3 regions of the uncultured Acetatifactor sp. genome follow, and region 2 is predicted to be linked to each of the others. Evidence: a T-box and tRNA genes for the amino acid it is inferred to sense, from the RefSeq annotation. Region 2 holds a T-box; the other regions hold tRNA genes.
What was found. A T-box is a leader RNA that pairs with one kind of tRNA and senses whether it is charged. The one in region 2 lies ahead of leuS (leucine--tRNA ligase), so its partner is inferred to be a tRNA-Leu.

Region 1 (3,277 bases), on a different contig from region 2:
TGACCATCTGCTGCACGGCCAGCGTCGGCATCTTCATGCAGATGGCTTTCGAGCGGCTGCTCCAGTCCACGGGCAAGACGATTTATGCCATGATTACCCAGGGGGCGGGAGCCGTCACGAACCTGATCCTGGATCCGATTCTGATATTCGGTCTGCTTGGTTTCCCGGCCATGGGCGTGGCAGGGGCAGCGGCGGCGACGGTCATCGGGCAGATAGTGGCAGCGGCGCTGGCCATCGTGTTCAACCTGAAATACAATAAGGAGCTGCGCATATCCTTTCGCGGATTTAAGCCCGATATGGGCCTGATCGGGAATATCTATAAGGTGGGCATCCCCTCCATCGTCATGCAGGCAATCGGCTCTGTGATGACCTATGGCATGAACCTGATCCTGGAGGCCTACGGCGTGGCCCAGACGGTGTTCGGCATCTATTTCAAGCTCCAGAGCTTCATCTTCATGCCCGTGTTCGGCCTGAACAATGGCCTGGTGCCCATCATCGCCTACAATTTCGGCGCCGGGAAGCGGGAGCGCGTGGTGAAGGCCATGAAGAGCAGCATCATCTATGCCGTGTGCATCATGCTGGCGGGGCTGGCGGCCATGGAGCTGTTCCCCGGGCAGCTGATAGGCATGTTCGATGCGGACGCGGCCTCCGCGGACCTTCTGGTGATAGGGATTCCGGCCCTACGGACAATCTGCCTGAGCTTTGTCTTTGCCGGGTACTGTATCGTGGTGGGCAGCGTGTTCCAGGCCCTGGGGAACGGCGTGTACAGCATGTGCGTCTCCATCGCAAGGCAGCTTTGCGTGCTGCTGCCGGTGGCGTGGCTGTTCTCCTTAAGCGGCAACGTGAACCTGATATGGTGGGCCTTCCCCATCGCCGAGCTGGTGAGCTTAGGCCTGAGCACCTTTTTCCTGGTGCGGATCAATAAACGGATCATCCGGCATATCGGGGAAAAGCATCCCGGAGAGGATGTTCCAGAGGCATCAAAGTAGCAAAAGCCATGGGGGAGAGCGCAGCTTTCTCAGGGCTTATGGGCAATCGAAAAATCCGGCGGAAAAACTGCCGCAAAAAAATCTCATGAGATGTAGGCGGCGGCTTGACAAGAGGCCCGGATAGTATGTATAATCGATATAGTTGCTGCAGGATTTCGGCCTACGGCAGCGCTATGCGGATATGGCGGAATTGGCAGACGCGCCAGATTTAGGTTCTGGTGTCCCCCGACGTGCAGGTTCAAGTCCTGTTATCCGCAGGAGACGAGGAAAGCCGCCCTTCCGGCCAAGGAGCAGGGCGGCTTGCTTTTTTATAAGAGGCTGGAAATATGGATGTTGAGATTCCCATAAATGCAAACGGGAATTTCATCATCAAAACGGTACTGACAAGTGGCTTTTTCATTCTCAAAGTCATATACATTGACGATGCGTGTGGTTGGGTTTATAATCCAGTATTCCCGAACGCCCGCAGTGCGATATTTAAAGAGTTTGATGCCGTAATCCATCTGCTGGGTTGAGGGTGATACGATTTCAATAATCCAATCGGGAGCTCCGTTGCATCCTTTGTCATTCAGCTTGTCTTTATCGCATATCACTGAAATGTCGGGTTCGACATAGTTTCGGTCATCTTCATTTAGGAAGACGGCGAATGGAGCAGGGAGGACTTCACAGTCTCCACCGTGATTTTTTATATACCGGTGGATAACAGCGGACAGCTCCATGACTAATTTCTGGTGCCTGAAATTCGGCGGGGCCATCATGTACAGATGGCCGTCGATCAGTTCTGCCCTCTGTCCCTCCGGCAGGGCGTAGATATCGTCTATCGTATAGATCCTTTCGTGTGCAAATGCCACCTGGCTCTCCTTTCTCCTTTCAGAATTCACTGCTGCCTGCGCCCTATGACTGCAGTGCCATATAGGAATTGTGGTATTCCTGGCGGTAGGTGACGTCCTCGTCGAACCAGGCCGGGGGCAGGAAGGATTCGGCGGCCTCCCTGCTTCCGAACTCCACCTCGGCCATGACCAGGGGCGCGAAGGGCGGGTCGAAGATGTCCAGCTCAATGGTCAGGGAATAGTCCGAAGGCGGACAGGGGATGCCGGGCCGCCCTCGGAAGCCCGGGTTGGGCAGGGGGATCAGGTACCGTTTCTTGGAGATGATCTTGCCGTCCGCCTTGCCGCGCAGATGGTAATAGGCTTCCCTGTTCAGGGGCAGATTGCTCTCCTCCCTGGCCATCATGCCGCTTCCCTTGTAGGTCAGGTAGTACTCGTCGTCCTCCTTGCGGACCCGCACCACGGGCGACGCATTCAAATAAGCCTGCTCGATATGGCGGAAGGGGTAGCTTTCCAGATCGGCGGGCAATTCCTTGATGGTGAATTTGCGCTCTATTTCCATAGTCTTTCCTTTCTCTCTGTCATTTTCCGAATCGGGCACAGCCTGGCGTCTATGGCGGCAGAGAATCATTTTGCCCGTAAATCGACGGAACTGTAACTTAATCATAACACATTTTCGAAAAATTCTAAAGCGCTAATTGAAATATTTGACAACAATGTGTATACTGAAAATAAATAATTTATACTGCATAACGCTGAATGCTGCCTAATGTAATCATGCGATTGAACCAGTCAGCGTTATGCAGTCTGGTTTCATGGCAAGTGAAAGCGTTAAGCAGTATAAATAAATAATCTTATGGAAGAGAGGTTGACGGAAATGAAAAAGATAGCGGTTTTCTTCGGGACAGGCTATGAGGAGATCGAGGCGCTGACAGTGGTGGACATCTGCCGCAGGTGCGGGCTGGAGGTGGAGACGGTGTCGGTGATGGAGCAGCAGGAGGTCACAGGCTCCCACGGCATCCCTGTCCGGATGGACAAAATGTACGGGGAGGCGGATTTTTCGGAGTATGACATGCTGGTGCTGCCTGGGGGCATGCCGGGCACGAAGCACCTGGAGGCCCACGGGGGGCTCATGGAGCAGGTGGACGCTTTTCATGCCGCGGGGAAATACATTGCGGCCATCTGCGCCGCCCCCAGCATCTTTGGGCACAGGGGAATCCTGAAGGGCAGGAGGGCCTGCTGTTACCCCGGCTTTGAGAGCCATCTGGAGGGCGCCCAGGTCACGGAGGGCCCGGTGGAGATTTCGGATCATGTGGTCACCTCACGGGGCATGGGGACGGCCATGGATTTCGCCCTGGCCATCGCAGGCATCTTCTGCGGCCCTGAGAAGGCCCGGGAGATGGCAGGGAATATCGTATACGGAAAGGCGGAGTGAGCGGGTGAGAATATGATGAAGGAATA
Region 2 (3,277 bases):
CCTTCATCGGCAAGTACTCCCTGATCAAGGTGAATTCCGGCGTGCTGAAGACGGACGACCTGCTCTACAATGTGGACACCGAGGTGGAGGAGAAGGTGGGCAAGCTCTACGTGATGCAGGGCAACAAGGCCACGGAGGTGCCGGAGCTCCACGCGGGGGATCTGGGCGCGCTGGCCAAGCTCAGCGATGCCAGGACAGGCAACAGCCTTGCCACCAAGGCCACCCCGATTAAGTACGGCAAGCTGGACGTGTCCACGCCTTACACCTATATGCGCTATAAACCCAAGAACAAGGGCGACGTGGACAAGATTTCCCAGGCCCTGCAGAAGATGACCCAGGAAGACCTGACCCTGAAGATGGTCAACGACGCGGAGAACCGCCAGACCCTGCTCTACGGCATGGGCGACCAGCATCTGGACATCGTGGTCAGCCGTCTGCTGAACGAGTACAAGGTGGACGTGGAGCTGTCCAGGCCCAAGGTGGCGTACAGGGAGACCGTCCGCAAGCAGTCCGATGTGGAGTATAAATATAAGAAGCAGTCCGGCGGCCACGGCCAGTACGGCCATGTCAAGATGCGCTTCGGCCCCTCTGACAACCTGGAGCAGGCTTATGAGTTCACCCAGGAAGTGGTGGGCGGCGCGGTGCCGAAGAACTTCTATCCCGCAGTGGACAAGGGGCTGCAGGAGTCCGTGGTGAAGGGACCCATGGCGGCATACCCGGTGGTGGGCGTGAAGGCCGTGCTGTACGACGGATCCTACCATCCAGTAGACTCCTCCGAGCAGGCCTTCAAGATGGCTACCATCCAGGCCTTCAAGAAAGGCTTCATGGAGGCCCATCCCGTGCTGCTGGAGCCCATCGCTTCCCTGAAGGTCACAGTGCCGGATGCCTACACGGGCGACGTCATGGGCGACCTGAACAAGAGGAGAGGCCGGGTGCTGGGCATGAACCCTACGGCCGGCGGGAAGCAGGTCATCGAGGCGGAGATTCCCCAGAGCTGCCTGTTCGGCTACTGCACCGACCTGCGCTCCATGACCGGCGGCAGGGGCGAATACGCCTATGAGTTCGTCCGCTATGAGCAGGCTCCCTCGGATGTACAGGAGAAGGAGATTGCGGCCAGGGCGGCCAGCGTTGCGGAGAATAACGCGGAAGACTGAGCCTTATCTTCGGAATGCCTGAAAAGAGGCTGAGTCCGGTATTTGAGTGAAAAAAGGGCGGGATTCCCGGAAATCGGGGATTCCGCCTTTTCGGATGTCCGGACTGCGCCGCCCGGGCGGGAGGCTGTCCGGTGCGCAGGGCAGGCTGACAGACTGAATTTAATGTAATTATTGGGATTCTTGATGAATTTTAACTTGACAGATGCCTGAAAACAGTCTACAATGGCACTATAATAAATGACATCGACGCAGAAGAGGAGCATTAAGGATTTCGGACTTGCAGAGAGCCGCCGGGCGGTGCGAGGCGGCAGCGAGATTTCCCCAACTGGCCTCGGAGTCTTGCGCCTGAAGCGCTTCGCGTGGGTAGGGCGTGACGGTTTATCCCGTTATCGATAAGATAAGTGCGTGGATTCGGGTCCGCTGCCAGGAGGCTGTCATGGCCTGTGGCCGGGCTGAGATTCACGAATTAGAGTGGTACCACGGAAACGCCCCCTTTCGTCTCTAGCTGACGGAAGGGCTTTTTTGTTATCATGCGTACGCGTTGCGGAGAGAAGGCACGCACATTGCGCGAAAGGCACGCGCTATGGCGGCGGATCAATCAGGAGGAGAAGATTATGGCGACACCTTACAACCACCATGAGGTGGAACGGAAATGGCAGGCGGTCTGGGACCAGGAGAAGGCCTTCCAGACCTCGGACGATTACTCGAAACCCAAATACTATGCCCTGGTGGAATTCCCCTATCCCTCGGGACAGGGGCTCCACGTAGGCCATCCCAGACCCTACACCGCCCTGGACATCGTGGCCAGGAAGCGCAGGATGCAGGGCTATAACGTGCTCTACCCCATGGGCTGGGACGCCTTCGGCCTGCCCACGGAGAACTACGCAATCAAGAATCACATCCACCCCAGGATCGTGACCAAGAACAATGTGGAGCGCTTCAAGGGCCAGCTCCACGCCCTGGGCTATTCCTTCGACTGGGAGCGGGAGGTGAACACCACCGACCCGAACTACTACAAATGGACCCAGTGGATCTTCTTAAAGCTCTTCAAGGCAGGACTGGCCTACAAGAGCGAGATGCCTATCAACTGGTGCACCTCCTGTAAGGTGGGCCTGGCCAACGAAGAGGTGGTGAACGGCGTCTGCGAGCGCTGCGGCGCGGAGGTGGTCCGCAAGGTCAAGAGCCAGTGGATGCTGAAGATCACGGAGTACGCCGACAAGCTCATCCAGGGTCTGGACACAGTGGACTACATCGAGCGGGTCAAAGTGTCCCAGAAGAACTGGATCGGCAAGTCCCAGGGCGCGGAGGTGGACTTCTCCCTCACCGGAAAGGAGGAGAAGCTGCGCATCTACACCACCAGGCCGGATACGCTGTTCGGCGCCACCTATATGGTGGTGTCCCCGGAGCATCCGCTGATTGAGAAGTATAAGGATGAAATCAAAAATTACGATGCCCTTGTGGCCTACAGGGAGCAGGCGGCCAAGAAGTCCGACTTCGAGCGCACGGAGCTGGCCAAGGACAAGACCGGCGTACAAATCGACGGTCTCACAGCAACCAACCCCGTCAACGGCAAGGAGATACCTATCTGGATTTCCGACTATGTATTGATGACCTATGGTACAGGAGCCATCATGGCAGTGCCCGCCCATGACGAGAGGGACTGGGATTTCGCAAAGAAGTTCGGCCTGCCGATCGTAGAGGTGGTGGCGGGGAGCCCTGTCAGCGTCCAGGAGGCAGTGTACACGGACGTGGAGACCGGGACGCTGGTGAATTCCGATTTCCTGGACGGCCTGTCCGTGGCGGACGCCAAGAAGCGCATCATCGAATTCCTGGAGGAGAAGGGCCTGGGCCAGAGCAAGACCAACTTCAAGCTCCGTGACTGGGTGTTCTCCAGACAGCGCTACTGGGGCGAGCCCATTCCCATCGTGAAATGCGGGAAATGCGGCTTCGTGCCTTTGGACGAAAGCGAGCTGCCCCTGATGCTGCCCGAGGTGGAGTCCTACGAGCCAACGGACAACGGCGAATCCCCGCTGGCGGCCATGGAGGACTGGGTGAACACTACCTGTCCCTGCTGCGGCGGCCCTGCCAGGCGGGAGACGGACACCATGCCTCAGTGGGCAGGC
Region 3 (3,277 bases), on a different contig from region 2:
TCCCCAATGTGGCCATCCATATGAACCGCGAGATGAACAAGGGGGTGGAATATAATCCCCAGATGGATATGCTTCCTCTCTACGGGGAGTGCGGCAGCGCGAAAAAGAGCAGCCCCTTGCTGAGGCGCGTGGCAAAGGCCGTGGGCGTGAAGCAGGAGGATATCCTGGGCCACGACCTGTTCCTTTATGTCAGGGACAGGGGCAGGGTATTCGGGGAGGGAGGGGAGTTCCTGCTCTCCCCCAGGCTGGACGATCTGCAGTGCGTGTACGCCTCCGCCAAGGGGTTTGCGGAGAGCGCGCCGGTGGACTACATAAATGTCTGCGCCATATTCGACAACGAGGAGGTGGGGAGCGGCACCAAGCAGGGAGCGGATTCCACCTTCCTGGAGGATACGCTGTGGCGGATCGGGGAGGGCATGGGGCTTGACAGGGGCGGCGTCCTGCGCCTGATAGCGGACAGCTTCCTGATATCCGCGGACAATGCCCATGCGGTGCACCCCAACCACCCGGAGAAGGCGGATCCCACCAACCGGCCTTACCTGAACAGGGGGCTCGTCATCAAATTCCACGGAAGCCAGCGGTATGCCACGGACGGCGTGTCGGCGGCCAGGATGCGGAGCATCTGCGAGAAGGCCAAGGTGCCCTGCCAGGCCTATGCCAACCGCTCGGACATCCCCGGCGGCGGGACATTGGGCAATGTCTCCACCTCCCATGTGTCCCTGTCCACAGTGGACATCGGCCTGCCCCAGCTGGCCATGCACTCCGCGGTGGAGACTGCGGGAGTGAAGGACACGAAGTACGCCGTGGAGGCCTTCAAGGCGTTCTTTGGAGAATAATGCCCGGGGCCGGGGGATGCCGCGTTACCTGCGCTTGGCAGCGATGGGTGGAACAGGAGGTGGAGCGGGCGGTTCTGGCGATGCCGCATTACCTGCGGGTGGCAGCGATGTCCACGGAGAAGGTGTCGCCCGTGGTGTCGTCCTCAAAGGATTCCAGGTAGGAGACAGTGAACTCCGTGTCTCCGGCAGGCACCTCGAACAGGAGGAGCCCGGTGAGGCTTTCGCCTTTCTCCAGAGCGTACTCTGAGGGCAGAAGGGTCTCCCGGGCGGCCTCCGGAATTTCCAGGTCTTCGTAGGAAGTGATGGGATAGTCGTAGATTTGTTCCTCGCCGGCATTGTCGGCGTAGAGCACGACGAAGTCCCAGTCGAACATGGTGATGCCCTCCTGAAAGGTGTTCTTGACGGTGACCTCCGCCGCCAGCAGGTCGTAGCCCGGGGTGGGGATGTAGCCCTCATATCTGCTGCAGGTATAGGCTTCATTCAGGGTGAAGTCGAAAAAGTAAGTGCGCATGGTATCGCCTGCCGCGCCCTGGGCATAGCCCTCCTTGGGGAGGACGATGGAGCCGGAGGAGCCGCAGGCTGCCAGCAGCAGGGCCGAGAATGTGATGAGCAGGAGGGACGCGATCCGTTTCTTCATGATGATCTCCATTCCGCCGCCCTCTGGCGGGCGGCATATATCGTGCGATACTTGCTTTATATGTTAGGTATGTTAGCATATCTATAGAAGAAAGACAAGTGGAAAGACAGGCCGTGGAAGAAAATTCAAAAAAGGAATTGACTTTTTGCGCATATGGTGTTAATATATTTTTTGTGCAGTGCATATGCGGAAGTGTCGGAACTGGCAGACGAGCAAGACTAAGGATCTTGTGGCAGCAATGTCGTGTGGGTTCAAGTCCCATCTTCCGCATTGGATAGCGATAAGTCTTGCGAGAGCAGGGTTTATCGTTATTTTTGTTTTGAGGGCAGAATGGCCGTGGATAAGAGGGTAAGGGTGATATGGACATAAAAAGGCAGTGGAAGAGTGCAAAGATATGGCGGAGGGGAATCTGTGCGTTCGCGGGGACTTACGGGGTCTGCTATCTGTGGAGCATAGCGGGGATTATCCATGCGTCCTTTTCGGTGCTCAGCGCGCCTGTGATGCTCCTGCTGTTCGGGCTGCTGGGCCGGACGGAGAGGCAGCTGGGGGAGATGGCGGACAAAAGGCTGCTGTGGCGCAGGGTCAGGTATGGGGCCATGGTCAGCTTCCTGTTTTCCGTTGCCATGATCATGGGATACCAGCTTCAGAATTTCGGCATGACCGGAGCCGGAGTGAGGGGAAAGCTCCTGATCCTGCTGCGGGGCGGATGTCTGGGAATAGCCGTGTTCCCGTTTACAAATATGCTGTTTTCCGCTGCTGAGAGGATTCCTTTGCGGGGGCCGGTGCAGGAGGGGCAGGGAAAATGGAAATCCGGGAAGGTCTTCGGCATCAGCGCGGCCGCCGTATTTTTATGCCTGGTTCCGGTGTGGCTGGCCTATTATCCGGTCATCATGTCCTATGACTTCCACAGGCAGCTGGACGAGGCCTCGAAAGGGTTCACCTGGTTCTGGCCCTACCAGCCCATCGCCCACACATGGCTAATCTGGCTGTTCCTTCGGCTGGGGCGGCTCCTGGGGGACCTTCAGGCAGGGATGGCCTGTATGGCGCTGTTCCAGATGCTGGTCTATTCGCTGGCGGCGGGATATGCCTGCGCGTTCCTGTACCGTATCCTGCGCAGACCCTGGACAGTGGCGGCAGGGATCCTGTTCTTCGGCGTGTTCCCGCTGAATTCCGTGCTGGCGCTCTGCGCCACCAAGGATGTGCTGTTCGGCACATTTTTTCTGCTGTTCGTCCTGCTTCTGGGGGAATGCTTTTTCTTCAGCCGGGGGAAGCGGCGGATTGCGCTTTCCGTCCTGCTGGTGGCGGAGGGCTGCCTGATGATGCAGTTTCGCAACAACTGTATCTACGCAGTGGCGGCATTCGGCGTATGCTGGGTCCTGGCGGCGGGAAAGGAGAGGCTGCGGGTGCTCCTGCTGTGCGTCCTGCTGGTGGCGGGAGGGAAGGGGACCGAGAAGGCGATCAGGGCCGCTATCGGCACAGAGATGGAAATCGCGAAGGTGGAAATGTTCAGCGTGCCCATTCAGCAGTTCGCCAGGGTGGGATACTACCACGGGGAAGGGCTGGACGAGGAGACATGGCAGACGCTGAACCATTATGTCCCGCATGAATACTGGGCGAATTATTATCCCCCCATTTCGGACGGGGTGAAGGGGAATGTGGCGGTGACCACGTTCGGCGGGGCCTGGGAGGGGCATATGGGACAGCTGCTGGCGGACTGGTTCCGCCTGGGCATCCGCTATCCCAACGAATATCTGGACGCGTTCCTGGAGCTGACGAGAGGGTACTGGTTCCCGGACGACAGGTC

Region 1: it has a tRNA-Leu gene. The T-box ahead of leuS (leucine--tRNA ligase) is inferred to sense a tRNA for this amino acid. The anticodon was not compared.
Region 3: it has a tRNA-Leu gene. The T-box ahead of leuS (leucine--tRNA ligase) is inferred to sense a tRNA for this amino acid. The anticodon was not compared.

The regions. Positions count from the first base shown of each region.
Region 1 is NZ_CAPDXS010000167.1:905-4,181, forward strand. Features, by position in the region: gene Q2B33_RS20945 (MATE family efflux transporter) at 1-989, shown strand, start outside; tRNA gene Q2B33_RS20950 (tRNA-Leu) at 1,165-1,246, shown strand; gene Q2B33_RS20955 (Uma2 family endonuclease) at 1,298-1,840, opposite strand; gene Q2B33_RS20960 (CYTH domain-containing protein) at 1,884-2,378, opposite strand; gene Q2B33_RS20965 (DJ-1 family glyoxalase III) at 2,673-3,251, shown strand; gene Q2B33_RS20970 (M18 family aminopeptidase) at 3,264-3,277, shown strand, end outside.
Region 2 is NZ_CAPDXS010000080.1:11,342-14,618, forward strand. Features, by position in the region: gene Q2B33_RS14325 (translation factor GTPase family protein) at 1-1,154, shown strand, start outside; T-box leader at 1,395-1,660, shown strand; gene leuS (leucine--tRNA ligase) at 1,769-3,277, shown strand, end outside.
Region 3 is NZ_CAPDXS010000167.1:4,625-7,901, forward strand. Features, by position in the region: gene Q2B33_RS20970 (M18 family aminopeptidase) at 1-836, shown strand, start outside; gene Q2B33_RS20975 (hypothetical protein) at 925-1,473, opposite strand; tRNA gene Q2B33_RS20980 (tRNA-Leu) at 1,660-1,743, shown strand; gene Q2B33_RS20985 (DUF6020 family protein) at 1,833-3,277, shown strand, end outside.